3 regions of the Streptomyces sp. NPDC054813 genome follow, and region 2 is predicted to be linked to each of the others. Evidence: riboswitches for the same ligand, from Rfam matches in the RefSeq annotation. Region 2 holds a riboswitch; each other region holds the start of a gene.
The links. Region 2 has a riboswitch for S-adenosylmethionine ahead of thrC (threonine synthase). Riboswitches for the same ligand answer to the same signal wherever they lie in the genome.
Positions count from the first base shown of each region.

Region 1 (2,255 bases), on a different contig from region 2:
AGCAGGGTCCTGACCAGCGGGTGGGCGCAGAAGAGGCCGTCGCGGACGCCGATGCCGTGCTCGGCGGAGAGCGCCGCGGCGAAGTGGGAGCTGTTCCAGCCCTCGACCACGAAGGAGAGCACGCCCACGCGCGGGGCGTCGTCGCCGAAGAGGGACAGGACACGGACCTCGGGCACCTCGGCGAGGCCCTCCCGGACCTTGGCGATCAGGTGCCGCTCGCGGGCGACCAGGGTGTCGAAGCCCGCCTCGGTCAGTGCCTTGCAGGCCGCGGCGATCGAGTAGGCGCCGATGACGTTCGGGGAGCCCGCCTCGTGGCGCGCGGCGCTCTCGTGCCACTCCACGGCCACTCCCCCGTCCTCGCGCCGGGTGACCTTGCGGCTGGCGCCGCCGCCCGCGAGGTACGGCTCGGCCGCCCGCAGCCAGTCGGCGCGGCCGGCCAGGACGCCGCTGCCGAAGGGGGCGTACAGCTTGTGGCCGGAGAAGGCGATCCAGTCGACGTCCAGCTCGCGGACGCTCACCGGGTGGTGCGGGGCCAGCTGGGCCGCGTCCAGGACGATCCGGGCGCCGTGCGCGTGTGCGGCGGCGGCCAGCTCACGGACCGGCCACAGCTCGCCGGTGACGTTCGAGGCGCCGGTGACGCAGACCAGGGCCGGGCCGTGCGGGTCACGGTCGGCGAGGGCCTTCTCCAGGGTCGCCACGGCCTGGCGCGGGGTGCGCGGGGCGTCGAGGTAGCTGACCCGGGCGTCCTGCCAGGGCAGCAGGCTCGCGTGGTGCTCGGTCTCGAAGACGAAGACCTGGCAGTCGGCAGGGAGGGCGCGGGCCAGGAGGTTCAGGGAGTCCGTGGTCGAGCGGGTGAAGACCAGCTGGTCGTCCTGGCGGCAGTCGAGGAACTCGGCGACGGTCCGGCGGGCGTTCTCGAAGAGGTCCGTGGAGAGCTGGGAGAGGTAGCCGGCGCCGCGGTGGACGCTGCCGTAGTAGGGCGCGTACGCCGCCACGTCGTCCCAGACACGCTGGAGGGCGGGGGCGCTGGCCGCGTAGTCGAGGGCGGCGTAGGTAACCTCGCCGCCGGTGACGAGCGGGACGGTGACATCTCGCCCCAGAACGGGCAGAGGGGCACAGACCGACTGGGCGGAGACAGCGGTGGAGACGGACATGGCGGAACTCCCGTGAGAGGAAGGAAGAAAGGGAAAAGGGGCGCGCGGAAGTGGGGGCTCGACGCCCTAGCGCATTCGGTTGCTCACGGGAGACTCCCTCGATGACCAGGATCCCTGGGCTGTGCTCATTCAGAAGAGCGTGAGGGATCCGCGCTTGCCGCAGACCTCGCTGCCTACGGCCTGGTCTTCACCCGGGGCACCCCGCCACGGACGGAGGGTTGCCGGACAGTCGGCCGGGGCCTCATGACTGTCACTCATGACCTGACTCGAAAACTAGATGAAGTGATCGCCGGCGCGCAACTCATGTCCGGATGACGGACTGGCGAAGGCGCCGGCGCCACATGCTCTTTCCGCTCGGCGCCTACCGGTTGGTCGCCGCCGCCCAGCGCTCCAGCGCCCGCTTGGCCGCGCCCGAGTCGATGGACTCCGCCGCCTTGTCCATGCCGGCACGGATCTGCTCGGCCAGCGTTCCGGTGCCCGGGTCCAGGGCCACCAGGGCCGCCGCCGAGTTCAGCAGGACCGCGTCACGGACCGGGCCCGTCTCGCCGTCCAGGAGGCGGCGGGCGACCTCCGCGTTGTACGACGGGTCGCCGCCGCGCAGCGCCTCCACCGGGACCAGCTCGATGCCGACGTCCCGCGGGTCGAAGGTCTCCTCGGTGACCTTGCCGTCGCGGACGATCCAGACGTGGGACGTGGCGGTGGTCGTCAGCTCGTCGAGGCCGTCGTCGCCGCGGAAGACCAGGGAGGAGTTGCCGCGCTCGGCGAAGACGCCCGCGACGACCGGTGCCATGCGCGGGTCCGCGACGCCGACCGCCTGGGCCCGCACCTGCGCGGGGTTGGTCAGCGGGCCGAGGATGTTGAACACCGTGCGGATGCCCAGCTGGCCGCGGGCCGCGCCGGCATGGCGCAGCGCCGGGTGGAACTTGACGGCGAAGCAGAAGGTGATGCCGGCCTCCTCGGCGACCTCGGCGACCCGCCGCGGGGTCAGGTCGAGGTTGACGCCGAGCTTCTCCAGCACGTCCGAGGCACCGGACGCGGAGGACGCCGCCCGGTTGCCGTGCTTGACGACCTTCGCCCCGGTGCCGGCCACCACCAGCGCCG
Region 1 covers NZ_JBSHAF010000005.1:470,978-473,232, forward strand. The annotation lists gene ACWGJB_RS13060 (aminotransferase class V-fold PLP-dependent enzyme) at 1-1,154, opposite strand, end outside; SAM riboswitch class IV at 1,300-1,416, opposite strand; gene trpD (anthranilate phosphoribosyltransferase) at 1,516-2,255, opposite strand, start outside.
Region 1: linked by a shared signal. The riboswitch ahead of ACWGJB_RS13060 (aminotransferase class V-fold PLP-dependent enzyme) and the one ahead of thrC (threonine synthase) in region 2 are both predicted to bind S-adenosylmethionine.

Region 2 (2,255 bases):
GGTTGGACGCGACCAGCACCTCAGCACCGCCGGTGGAAGCCATACGCCACAACCTAGCCCGGCCCGGAAACGCTCAAACGTACGGCTACGCCCGACGCGCCGCCGTATACCGCCGTACGACGAAGTCACGCCACAGTCACGCCACCCGGCGCTCGGCGTACTCGGCGATCTCCGCCATCGGCGGACGTTCCTCTGTGTCCACGGAGTAGGTGCGCGGTTCGAAGCCGTCCTCACCCCGCTCGAACTGGGTGAGGGAGGGGCGGATCAGGTGGCCGCGGGCCAGCCGCAGCTGGGCCGTGCGGTAGATCGCGGCGGACATCCGGCCGAGGGCCTGGCCGTCCTGGTGACGGTGTTTGCGGACCCCCACGTCGACCTGGGCGAGGGCGTCCAGGCCCACCAGGTGCAGGGCGTCGACCAGCATGCCCAGCTCCACGCCGTAGCCGACCGGGAAGGGGAGTTGTTCGAGGAGCGAGCGACGGGCCGCGTACTCGCCGCCGAGCGGCTGGACGAACCCGGCCAGCTGCGGCCAGTGCATGTTCAGCAGCGGGCGGGCCATCAGTTCGGTGACCCGGCCGCCCTGTCCGGCCGAGCCGGCGAGCGGGCGGTCGTACATCGCCTTGACCAGGTCCACGTCCGGGTCGGTCAGCAGCGGGCCGACGATCCCGGTGACGAAGTCGGAGGAGAAGTCACGCAGGTCGGCGTCGATGAAGCAGACGATGTCGCCGGTGGTGACGAGGAGGGAGCGCCAGAGGACCTCGCCCTTGCCGGGGACGGCGGGGATGCGCGGCAGGATGGTGTCGCGGTGCACGACCCGGGCGCCGGCCGCCGCGGCCACCGCCGCCGTGCGGTCGGTGGAGCCGGAGTCGACGACCACGATCTCGTCGACGAGCGGCGCCTGCCGCATCAGGTCGTGACGGATGATCGCGACGATGTCGCCGACGGTCGCCTCCTCGTTGAGCGCGGGCAGCACCACGGAGACGGACTGCCCGGTGCGCTGCTTGGCGGCGAGTATCCGGTGCAGCGGGCGATCGTTCATGGACCAGGAGCGGGTGGCCAGCCAGCGCTCGACTTCTTCCAGCACAGTCAGCGGCTCCTCACTGTCACGATCACACTGCGAGGTGTGATCCATCTCGCGGTTCGGACGACTCTCTCAACTGTCCTGGCCTTCGGTTACAGTCTTGAACAACGCCGATGACCATCGCATGTCCTGGGGTCACCAGGCGTTGACAACTACATACCGCTCATCCAGAGGGGCAGAGGGATACGGCCCGATGAAGCCCCGGCAACCCTCCAGTCGGTTACTCGTGGATCGCCGATCACCGTCGATCACTCGCGAGGCTCCCGGCTAGGGAAGGTGCCAAATCCGTCTCACGGCGAGATGCGTCGTGAGGAAGATGAGGAGAAAGGGCCTCGCCTCACATGGCTGTGCAGACTGCTGCGACCACCACCGACTCCACGACCGTCGACCTCGGTCCCGCCACTGCCCTGAGCTGCCGCGAGTGCGGCCACCGCGTGCCGCTCGGCCCGGTGTTCGCCTGCGAGGAGTGTTTCGGCCCGCTCGAGATCGCGTACGACTTCTCGGCCTACGACACCGAGGAGCTGCGGAAGCGGATCGAAGCGGGTCCCGCGAACATCTGGCGTTACGCGCCGCTGCTGCCCGTCCCCGCGGACGTGGCGACCAAGCCGAACATCAACCCGGGCTGGACCAAGCTCGTCCAGGCCGACAACCTGGCGAAGGAACTGGGCGTCACCGGCGGCCTGTACGTCAAGGACGACTCCGGCAACCCGACGCACTCCTTCAAGGACCGGGTCGTCGCCCAGGCCGTCGAGGCCGCGCGCGCCTTCGGCTACACCACGCTCTCCTGCTCCTCCACCGGCAACCTGGCCGGCGCGGTCGGTGCCGCCGCCGCCCGGGCCGGCTTCCGCTCCTGTGTGTTCATCCCGCACGACCTGGAGCAGGGCAAGATCGTCATGGCCGCGATCTACGGCGGCGAGCTCGTCGGCATCGAGGGCAACTACGACGACGTGAACCGTTTCTGCTCCGAGCTGATCGGCGACTCGGCCGGCGAGAGCTGGGGCTTCGTCAACGTCAACCTGCGGCCGTACTACGCGGAGGGCTCCAAGACCCTGGCGTACGAGATCTGCGAGCAGCTCGGCTGGCGGATCCCGGACCAGCTGGTCGTCCCGATCGCCTCCGGCTCGCAGCTCACGAAGATCGACAAGGGACTGCAGGAGCTGATCAAGCTCGGGCTCGT
Region 2 covers NZ_JBSHAF010000017.1:214,981-217,235, forward strand. The annotation lists gene ACWGJB_RS31445 (alpha,alpha-trehalose-phosphate synthase (UDP-forming)) at 1-43, opposite strand, end outside; gene ACWGJB_RS31450 (glucosyl-3-phosphoglycerate synthase) at 137-1,081, opposite strand; SAM riboswitch class I at 1,239-1,401, shown strand; gene thrC (threonine synthase) at 1,420-2,255, shown strand, end outside.

Region 3 (2,255 bases), on a different contig from region 2:
CCCGGACTGGAGACTGCCGGCCCGCACCCCCGCCTCGGGTACGACCTTGAACACCAGCTTGTCCAGGTAGGCCTCGCCCTTCTTCGACCACAGCGAGGAACCCCAGTCGTACCCGGTCCGCCTGGCCAGGGTGACCGACTGGTTCTGCACGTACTGCTTCAGCACGAACGGCCCGGAGCCGACCACGCCGTCACTGCACTTCTGCTGCGGGGACTTCGTCACGCTCGCCGACGACTCGATACCCAGCGAGTGGGTCGAAGTCGCCTGCAGGAACTGGGCGTTGGGCTGCTTGAAGGACACCTTGACGGTGAGCGGGTCGACCACGGTGGTGCTCTTGACGCCGCTCAGATAGCCCTCGGCGAGGGTGCCCAGGGCGCCGAGGTCCGGCACCGCGTCGAAGTTGTCCTTGACCACCTGGGCGGTCAGCTTCGAGCCGTCGCTGAAGGTGACCCCCGACCGCAGGTGGAACGTGAACGTCGTCGCGTCGGTGCTGATGTCCCAGCTCTTGGCGAGCCACGGCACGATCTTGCCGGTCTTCGGGTCCTGGTCGGTCAGGGAGTCCACGATCTGGCGCACCGAGTAGATGGTGTCGTTGCTGCCGACCTGCTGCGGATCCACGCAACCGGCGTCGGATCCCACCGCGAAGGTCAGGGCGCCGCCGGACTTCGCCTGGCCGCTTCCGCCGCCGGAGCCGTCGTCGCCCGAACCGCACGCGGTCAGCAGGACGCTGGTGGTCAGGAGCGCGGCCAGGGGCGCCCATCGGGAGGGTCTGAAATCCGGGAGTGCAGTCACGGAGGCTTTCTCCTACTCGTGGCACCCGGCACGGGGTGCCGGGTGTCGGGGCGCGAGGCACGGCCGTGCAGGGGCGTGCGGCCCCGGCCGGATCGGCGCCGGCCGGGGGAAGCGCTGTGCAGACGGAGGGCAGGTGGACGACACCGGGGACACGGTGGCGAGGGGAAGGGCGGCACGATGAAGCCATGGCCGGTGACGGAGGTCAGCCGGCGGCAGGCGGGCCGGTCAGACCCGACAGAGGCAGCTGGTCGAGCGCTTCAGATCGATGTGGCGCCGACGCGAGAGCCGGGAGTACGCCGTGGCGTCGACGGGGGAGGCAGCCGGGTCATCGCTGTGTCGCATGCCGGTCCCTCCTCGTCTCCGGCCCCGGTCACGGGGCCACGCGCTTGCGGGAGTCATCGGTGATCCCGCCGGGCTTTCACCTGGAGCACCCCACCGCGTGGGAGGGTTGCCGGTCAGCGAGCCAGGGCTTGACGCTGACACTCAATGCCGTTGGCGATCGTACGGATCGGTTTTGTCGTACGTCAATGCCGCAACCGGACGCCCTGTTCGAGAAGATGGGACCGTCTCACGTGCCGGGACGGGTGGTGGACGACGGCTTCCGCCGCATCCTCGGCCTCCCCCGTGACGAGAAGGAACAGCTGGCCGGCCCCACCGGGCACCCCAACCGCCGCTGGCGGCAGTGGCCCGACGACTTCGGCCGCCTCGAACTCGAACGCTTCGACATCGGCCAGTACGACGACGAGAAGCTCTTCCTGGAACCGACCAACTGGACGGAGGGCGGGCTGCGCCCCGGACGGCACCGGCGGCTCGGTGACGCGCCGCTCCTCCGCGGTGTTCGTCCACCCGAGTCGGGACAGGGTCGTGGCACCGTTGCCGGCCTTCGCCGACCTGGACGGCTCCGACTTCGAACCCGTCTCGGTGTGGGAGCGTGCCGGTGGCAACGTCGAGGAGTACCTGTGGGTCCTCGGCCGCTCCGAGCAGCTCGCCGCCTGGCGGGAGAACCGCCCCTACGTCGCCGAAGTCACCGCGTGAGCAAGCCGAAGGAGAGCCGGTCATGACCACATTCCCCACCGCGCAGGCCGTGCGGACCACCCCCGAGGGGCTCCTGTGGGAGCCGAGCGAGCGCTGGGTGCGCGGTCGCCAGGGTGAGGTCACGGTTGTCGACAGCCACCACCCCGTCCTCGTCTGGGAGCCGGGAGTTCCCGTACCGCTGTACGCGTTCCCGCGTACGGAGATCCGCGCGGACCTGCTCCGACCCGCGAAGAACCCCCCGACGGGCACGCACACCGGCTCGCGGATCTTCTACGACCTCGATGTCGACGGCGAGTTGCTGGAGAACGCCGCCTGGACCTTCCCGGCGGCCGACCTGGCCGACCACATCGCCTTCGAGTGGTTCCGGCGTGTCGGGCGGGGCCTGGACCACTGGTACGAGGAGGAGGAAGAGATCTTCATCCACCCCC
Region 3 covers NZ_JBSHAF010000015.1:242,887-245,141, reverse strand. The annotation lists gene ACWGJB_RS29220 (ABC transporter substrate-binding protein) at 1-792, opposite strand, end outside; gene ACWGJB_RS29215 (putative leader peptide) at 1,018-1,134, opposite strand; SAM riboswitch class IV at 1,170-1,283, opposite strand; gene ACWGJB_RS29210 (hypothetical protein) at 1,317-1,595, opposite strand; gene ACWGJB_RS29205 (hypothetical protein) at 1,657-1,827, shown strand; gene ACWGJB_RS29200 (DUF427 domain-containing protein) at 1,850-2,255, shown strand, end outside.
Region 3: linked by a shared signal. The riboswitch ahead of ACWGJB_RS29215 (putative leader peptide) and the one ahead of thrC (threonine synthase) in region 2 are both predicted to bind S-adenosylmethionine.